DNA from 2 places in the Neorhizobium phenanthreniclasticum genome. Region 2 is predicted to be linked to the other one. Evidence: predicted binding sites of a transcription regulator. Region 2 holds the regulator's gene; the other holds the start of a gene.
The links. The regulator HrcA, encoded in region 2, represses chaperone genes, less so after heat shock. The targets are predictions, from matches to a motif close to GTTAGCACTCNCNNNNNGNGAGTGCTAAC.
Positions count from the first base shown of each region.

Region 1 (3,867 bases), on a different contig from region 2:
TTATCCTTCAGAAACTGGTCGATCGCGGCCTTGACGATCACCGTCATTTTCAAGTCGTTTTCAGAGGCTGCTCGCTCCAGACGTTTCTTAGTATCGTAATCAAGGGGGCAGTTGACGAAGTGTTTGCTCTCCCGCGCTTTATTCTGCTTCAGCTCCTGCAGTCGTATTCTGGATGCCTCACGCTCTAACGATCTGCTCGTCGCTCTCTCCCGGCGAGCCTCCGGTGATGGCAGAATCAAGCTCGACCGTTGTGGCACTTGAACGTCAGGGACCTTCGCGGGAGCTTCTTCGATAGCAACCTGGTCTGGATGATCGCTGGCCACCAAGTTTTCTGCTTCGTTGTCTATAGCCGGCTGCGACATTGAATTGGGCACATTCCCCCGTGACCGTCGCGGTGCAACGGGAAAATCAGATATACTGGAAGTCCCTTTAGCCATCTTACGCCCTCTTTTCCTCGTTTGTCAGGAAACGTTCAATTTCTTGCATCATGCCCATAACCTCACTCCGGGCCTTTCTGACCGAGTCGCTGAGCTCAAGCATTTGCAGTGTCCCATATCCCAGTCTGATGTCCCGATAGGGGTTTCGCTCATACAGCTCGGTATCAAGGAGGTGTGAATCATATCCCTGCTCTTGCAGGTTCGCGATGAAGGGGCGGATCAGGCGGTAAGCTTCCAGTGAGCGGCCGGGGAGAGTGATCCGGGTTCTGAAGTTGAGATGTGGAATGTTTCGCCCGGTACGATCGCAGGTGTCAGCCACGTCCATTGCTGCCTGGCCGGCAGCAAGGATCTCGTCTTGGTTTGGCTGGATCGGGGTCATAACGATGTCCGAGCCGGCGATGATCGTGTCCCGTAGCACGGTGTCTTGCCCAGGGGAGTCTATTAACACGACGTCAAACCCGGCGGTTTCGTTCTCCAGAATATGCTGAAGTGATGCGTTAGTTACCGCCGTTCGAAGCTCAATGCCGTCTGGCCTGTTGTCCTTCGCCTCTGAACGGGACCACCACTCATTCAGGTTTTGTCGTCCGTCTGCATCAACCAAAAGCACTTGCTTACCTTGAAGCGCATATTCCCCGGCGATCAGGATTACGGCGGTCGTCTTCCCCGCGCCGCCCTTGCCGCTTACCAGCGACATGCAAATTGCCATTTCACAATCCACTTCCTGTCTAAGACTTCAACCCGTCCCCTAGCGGTCCGACGTGTGTTCGATCGGAACATTAGTATCGTCGTTAAGATCTTCACATCGAAGAGAACCTACCATGTGAAAACACGCGGGTTAAGATCAAAACGTGCGTGTGATCACACCCTGCTAGACATCAATAAAGCCACACGGGTTGGTCGTGTGGCTTTTACAATTGTCTGGGTCGAGTGGTGACCCCGGAGCCGCGTGAGGCCGTCTTTGGCGCTCGCACGGAGGGCGCAAGGGCGAAGAGCGAAGCGTCCCTTTCGCCTGAGTACGAGGGACAGACGAAGGCCTTCAGAAGCGGTTTTGGCGGTGAACCCTGGTGAGCGTTCCAACGGAAAGAGTGCGAAGCGAAACGGAGCCAGTCGAGAGGTGAAATTTGATTGAAATTATGGGGTAGTGCTTTAGGTCATGGGTGGCATGGGTGGGTGGCATGGGTGGCAGGATACGCAAAGATGTTTTACATATTGCATTGCGATCGTGGGACAAGCCCACGATGAGGGTCGCAAAGCTCCGGGAAGGCCTAGTTGATTGATGAGTGAGGACACAATCGAAGTGCCGACAGCCAAGCAACGCAAGGGGCGTCTAATCAACGTGCGCGTCAGCGATGCAGAGCATTCGGCCATCGAAGAAGCGGCCAAGTCGGCCGGTATGAGTGTGTCTGCTTTTTTCCGTTCGCTGCTCCTCGAGGGTGCTGGCGTTCGACCCATTCTGACTGCGGAAGACAGGTTGATCATGGCCGCGTTGCTCGAAGACATGCGGATGATCGGCATCAATTTGAATCAGGTAGCCCGCTCCCTGAATGCAGGAAAGGGTGTCCATCCCTCAGAGCTGGACATCAACCTTGGCAACGTCCAGCGGATTCAGGCGGCTGTAATGAGTGAGCTGCGGACACTTTCGCGCCGTGCCGGGCATGAGCGCCGAGGCGAGGTGTAGGCCGTGGAGTTCTTTTTCGGCACTTTCACAAGCGAATGGGAGCAAAGGCGCGCGGCGCTATTGCACGAAATGACGCTCGGCGGCCGTGGGAGGGCTGTCGAGGAAGAGCTTGAGAAGAGACTGAAGAATCTGCAGCACCAGGTTGGGATGTCTAAAGGCGGGTCGGGATCTAGGGGAGGGGTGAGGACATCGGCATTCAACGTGTCATCGCCTTCGAGGACGATGGCTGCCGGTTCGGGTGCTATGCGATCAATGGACGTTCGTCTTGCAAGCGTTGCCAAAGGGAGCCAGCCAGCAGTTGTCAAACTGGCTTCCTACGGTGGTGGCGCCCGCGTCGGCTCGATGCTCAACTATGTTTCCAGAGGGGGGGAGCTGAAGGTTGAGAACGAAAACGGCGAGACGTTGCGTGGCCGTGAGGAGCTGGCGCGTCTCCGTGGCGATTGGAATCACCTTTTCCAAAACAGGACCGAGAGCCGCGATATCGGCGCGTTTAGCGTCGAGGTGAGCGTTTCCGGCGGCTCGAACCCGCATGAGCAGGTGCGGGACATTGTCAGCAGTGGCTTTGGTGATCGACGCTACGCTTACTCTGTCGAAACCCGAAACGACGGATCGCTGAAGGTCGAGGGTTATGTCGTGTTGCGCAGCGGGCAGGGCGAGCGGCTGACGGCTGACGCGAAGGCGGCCGCCATCGTTCAGGAGCGTTTCGACGCCAGCGCCGTTGCGAAAGAGGCCCCCGCGGCTTTCTCGTTCACAGGCTATGGCAATGGCGTGGAATATGGCGCTGCCAAGTTGCGAGACCTGATCGCGCAGCGGAACGACGTTCGAGACGATCAGGGACGCTTGATTGCCGATGACAAGGCTGCGGGCGACCTAGTGCAAAAGGAATGGCGGGATGAGCTGCACAGCCGCAAGAGCCGTGACGTGATGCACGTGATCATGTCGGCGCGTGCCGGCACGGATGCTGTCGCTTTCGAAGGAGCTGTTCGCGACTTCCTGGCTGAGCAGTTTGCGGGCCATCGGTACGTTTTCGCTATGCACGATCCGGAGAGCGATCCGAAAGAAGCAGGGGAGGGGGGCAAACGGCCGCATGTTCATGCTCATGCCATCGTTACCATGCGTTCGGAATCGGGCGACCGGATCGAGACGACTCCGGCCACCTTCCGGCAATGGCGTGAGGTCATGGCCGAGAAGGCGCGTGACCACGGCATCAATATGGAAATGACCGATCGGCGAGAGTTCGCCACGCCGCCAGCCTTCACGCGAAATCAGGTTCGCGCCGTCAAGCATGACGGTCGAACCGAGCATGTAGGCACCAGCGATCCGGCGCAGGCGCGATATGACGCAAAGCGAGCTGGTCGGCGCGTGGTGGCGACGAGCCAGAGAAGCCGCCAGTACATCCTAAAAGCGCAGGAGACCTGGCAGAAGATTGCAGTCAACGCCGGCGACACAGTGGTTGCGGCCTACGCCGCTCAGCATCGCTCCTATCTGGAAAACGGCCTTGCCCAAACGGACCAATCGCCTGCTGATGCAGTCATTCATGCAGATTTCGGCGGTGATTACCGCTCCAATATGGTAGCAATCAGAGACATGTTGTCGGAGGCAAAGGACATGCGCGAGCAGACACGCCCAGAGTTCGAAGCGTACGAAAAGACTGTTGAAACGGCTCTATTCAACCTTCAGCGCAGCGCTGGTCCAGAGGACCGGTCAGGCTTCGAAGAAGTTTCCTCCCTCGCTCGCGAGATCGTCGATTTG
Region 1 covers NZ_JBEAAL010000039.1:1,360-5,226, forward strand. The annotation lists gene ABK249_RS30545 (hypothetical protein) at 1-362, opposite strand, end outside; gene ABK249_RS30550 (ParA family protein) at 439-1,131, opposite strand; gene ABK249_RS30555 (DUF6290 family protein) at 1,714-2,115, shown strand; gene ABK249_RS30560 (relaxase/mobilization nuclease domain-containing protein) at 2,119-3,867, shown strand, end outside.
Region 1: the regulator HrcA is predicted to act here: its motif matches at 1,502-1,530, upstream of ABK249_RS30555 (DUF6290 family protein).

Region 2 (3,867 bases):
TTTCCTGCTGCTTGCGCCGGAAGGCGCCGGAGCTGACCACCTGAAGGCGTTATCGCGGATTGCCCGCGTGCTGCGCGATCAGGATCTGGTGGCGAAGCTGCGCAAGACCGATTCCGCATCGGCAATCTACGCCTTTCTGAACGAGGAACAGGCTAACCACGCCGCATGACGGCACAGATTTTTCGTGGGGACGAAGCGAAACCGCCCGGCTGCTGGAGAAGCGCCGGGCGGTTTTGTTCTGGGGATTTTCAGACCTGCCCGTCGATCACTGATCGAGGTCCGATTTCAGCCGATCCAGCAATCGGACGGCATGCGCGGCGTATTCCCCGATCCAGCGATCACTGATCGCCTTGATCGGCACCGAATTCAGATAGTTCCAGCGTTCACGCCCTTCCCGCTTCACAATCACCAGATCCGCGTCCTCCAGAACCCTCAGATGCTGCATGACCGTGCAGCGATCCATATCAAAGAAGGTTTCGCAGAGTGCGCCCGTCGTTTGCGGCTTGTCCTTCAACTGATCCAGGATTTGCCGCCGCCGGGGATGGGCGAGCGCCTTGAAAACGGCATCGATCTGCGATTCGCTTGACATGTTATATTTTTATAACATATTTTGGATACCGGCAAGAAATCGCGGGGAAGAGCTGCGACATTTCCAAAAGGGAGGAGAATTTGTCATGACCGGACACATCTACGGCGGCATCGACATCGCCATGAAAGTCCCGCCGCATCAGTATCAGGAGACGCTCGCTTTCTACCGAGACGTCGTCAGGCTCAAGGAGATTACCGACAAGGCGCCGGCCATAGGCTTCGAACTCGGTCCAAACAAATTATGGATCGACGAGGCGCCGATGCTGAGCCAGGCAGAGATCTGGCTGGAGCTTTTCACCGACGATTTCGGTGCCGCAGCGGCTCACCTGGAGAAATCGGGTGTCGTTCGTTGCGATGCGATCGAGCCCCTGCCGGGCGGCTTCAAGGGCGGCTGGGTGACGAATCCTGCCAACATCGTGCACATGGTGCGAGAACCCGCCGCCTGGTGAGACGACAGAAGACCGCACCATGGCAAAAGCGGGCGAGACCGCCCGCCTCCAGAATTGTCAGGCTTTGTTCTCGCCAGCCGGCTCGGCCGCCGAGGCTTCCGGTTTGGGGCCGCCTTTTGCAACGCCGACCATGGCCGGACGCAGGACGCGTTCGCCGATCGTAAAGCCTGCCTGCACCACCTGCACGACCGTGTTGTTCGGTACGGTGGTGTCCGGTATTTCGAACATGGCCTGATGGAAGTGCGGATCGAACTTCTGGCCTTCCGCCTCGATCCTCTTCACGCCATGGCGTTCCAGCGCCGACAACATGGAGCGCTCGGTCATTTCAACGCCTTCCAGAAGCGTCGTCAGCGTGGCATCGGCCCCAGCGCGCATTTCGGTCGGCACGGCATCCAGCGCACGGCGGAGGTTATCCGAAACGGCTAGCATATCGCGGGCGAAGCCCGCGACCGAATAGGACTTGGCGTCCTTCACGTCGCGCTCGGTGCGGCGGCGCAGGTTATCCATCTCGGCGGCAAGCCGCAGGAAGCGGTCACGCAGTTCGGCATTCTCCGCCTTCAGCACGCCCAGGGGATCGGTCGTCTGGCCTGCATCCGGGGCCGGCGCTTCGGCGGCGTTCTGATTGGCCGCGTCCTCAAGAGCAGACGCCACGGCTTCCGTCGTATTTTCGGCGGCAGTTGTGTCAGGTCCGTTCTTCTTGGTTTCGTCGGTCATGACGGTCTCCAGTTATTCTTTGCTTAGATTTCCGGGCTTCGATTTGTGCCCGATATCGAGGTTTAAGATGGAAAAATCAAGGCTTGGCGGAAACTCGGACGCCGGAAGCTTGCCTCTTCAGCGCGACAGCCTTGCGAGAAGCTGGGCGGTGTAGTCCACCATCGGCACAATACGAGAGTAATTGAGCCGCGTCGGACCAATGACGCCGACAGCGCCTATGATATGATCCTCGCCGTCGCGATAGGGCGCCACAATGAGCGAGGAACCGGAAAGCGAAAAGAGCTTGTTCTCCGAGCCGATGAAGATACGCACACCCGGCCCTCTCTCGGCGAGTTCAAGAATTTCGATCAGACTGTCCTTCTTTTCGAGATCGTCGAAAAGAAGGCGCAAACGATCCAGATCGGCTGAATCGTCGAGGCCCTGAAGAAGGTTGGCGCGGCCGCGAACAATAAGCTGGCTCGGCTTGCCCTCCTCATTGTCCCCCGACCAGACGGCCAGCCCTCGCTCGACGAGCTCCTGCGAGAGAGTATAAAGCTCTCCCTGCACCTGGTCTTTCAGCCTCGTAAGCTCGTTGCGCAGCTCCGGCAGCGTCTGACCGGTCAGATGCGCATTCAGGAAATTCGCCGCTTCCGTGAGCTGTGACGAAGTCACGCCGGCGGGCAGCTCGATGATGCGGTTCTCCACCTGATTGTGATCGCCGACCAGCACGGCAAGCGCCTTGGTGGGCTCCAGCCGGATGAATTCCACATGCTTGAGGACAGGGTCGCTCTTCGTGGTGATGACGAGACCGGCGCCGCGCGACATGCCGGACAGCATGAGGCTTGCTTCCGCCATCAGGCTCTCCATCGGCTGGTCGCGGTCACCCGGCCGGATCTGCCGTTCGATCGTGGCGCGTTCCTCATCAGAAAGATTGCCGACCTGCATGAAGGCATCGACGAAGAACCGAAGGCCCGATTGGGTCGGCAGCCGGCCGGCGCTGACATGCGGCGAATAGATCAGGCCGAGTTCTTCGAGGTCGCTCATCACGTTGCGCACGGATGCCGGCGACAGCGACATCGGCAGGAGCCGCGACAGATTGCGGGAACCAAGCGGCTCACCGGTTTCGAGATAGCTTTCGACAACGCGACGGAAGATTTCCCGCGAGCGATCGTCGAGCACAGAGCCGCTGTCCCTACCCGTCGGTCTCGAAAACCCCATTTATTCCTTCACCGTGCCGTTGATCTGCTATGAAAATATAGTCATTCCTCCGGCTATCGCAAAAGGGAAAATCGGATGACCCATTTCCCTCGCATGACAGACGACAAACGCCCTTTTCCTGCAGGATCGCCGCCCGAATATCAAGATTCGCAATTCCAGACGGAAAACCGCTTCGCACTTTTCCTGGAATTGGCTGGAATTTTCAGATTTCGCAATTCCGGACGGAAAACCGCTTCGCACTTTTCCTGGAATTGCTTTAGAAGGCTGAAACCGAAATCCAGGGAGTGGCGAATGCGGCCTTCAGGCAGACAGATAAACCAGATGCGCAAGGTTTCGTTCGAGCGCAATTTCTCCAAGCATGCGGAAGGCTCCTGCCTCGTCAAATTTGGCGACACACATGTGCTCTGCACTGCGAGCCTTGAAGAAAAGACGCCGCCATGGCTGCGCAATTCCGGCAAGGGCTGGGTGACCGCCGAATACGGCATGCTGCCGCGCGCCACGGGCGAGCGCATGAAGCGCGAGGCCGCCGCCGGCAAACAGGGCGGGCGCACCCAGGAAATCCAGCGTCTCATCGGCCGGTCGCTCCGCGCCGTCATCAACCTCGAGGCGCTCGGCGAGAAGCAGGTCACGATCGACTGCGACGTCATCCAGGCGGACGGCGGCACGCGCACCGCCTCGATCACCGGCGGCTGGGTGGCGCTTTACGACTGCCTCAAATGGATGGAAACCCGTTCGATGATCAAGGTCGACAAGGTGCTGAAGGACCATGTCGCGGCGATCTCCTGCGGCATCTTTGCCAGCCAGCCCGTGATCGATCTCGATTATCTCGAAGATTCCGCAGCCGAAACCGACGCCAATTTCGTCATGACCGGCGCAGGCGGCATCGTCGAAGTCCAGGGGACGGCTGAAGGCGCTCCTT
Region 2 covers NZ_JBEAAL010000001.1:703,226-707,092, forward strand. The annotation lists gene ptsN (PTS IIA-like nitrogen regulatory protein PtsN) at 1-169, shown strand, start outside; gene ABK249_RS03465 (ArsR/SmtB family transcription factor) at 266-589, opposite strand; gene ABK249_RS03470 (VOC family protein) at 675-1,037, shown strand; gene grpE (nucleotide exchange factor GrpE) at 1,095-1,751, opposite strand; gene hrcA (heat-inducible transcriptional repressor HrcA) at 1,869-2,948, opposite strand; gene rph (ribonuclease PH) at 3,240-3,867, shown strand, end outside.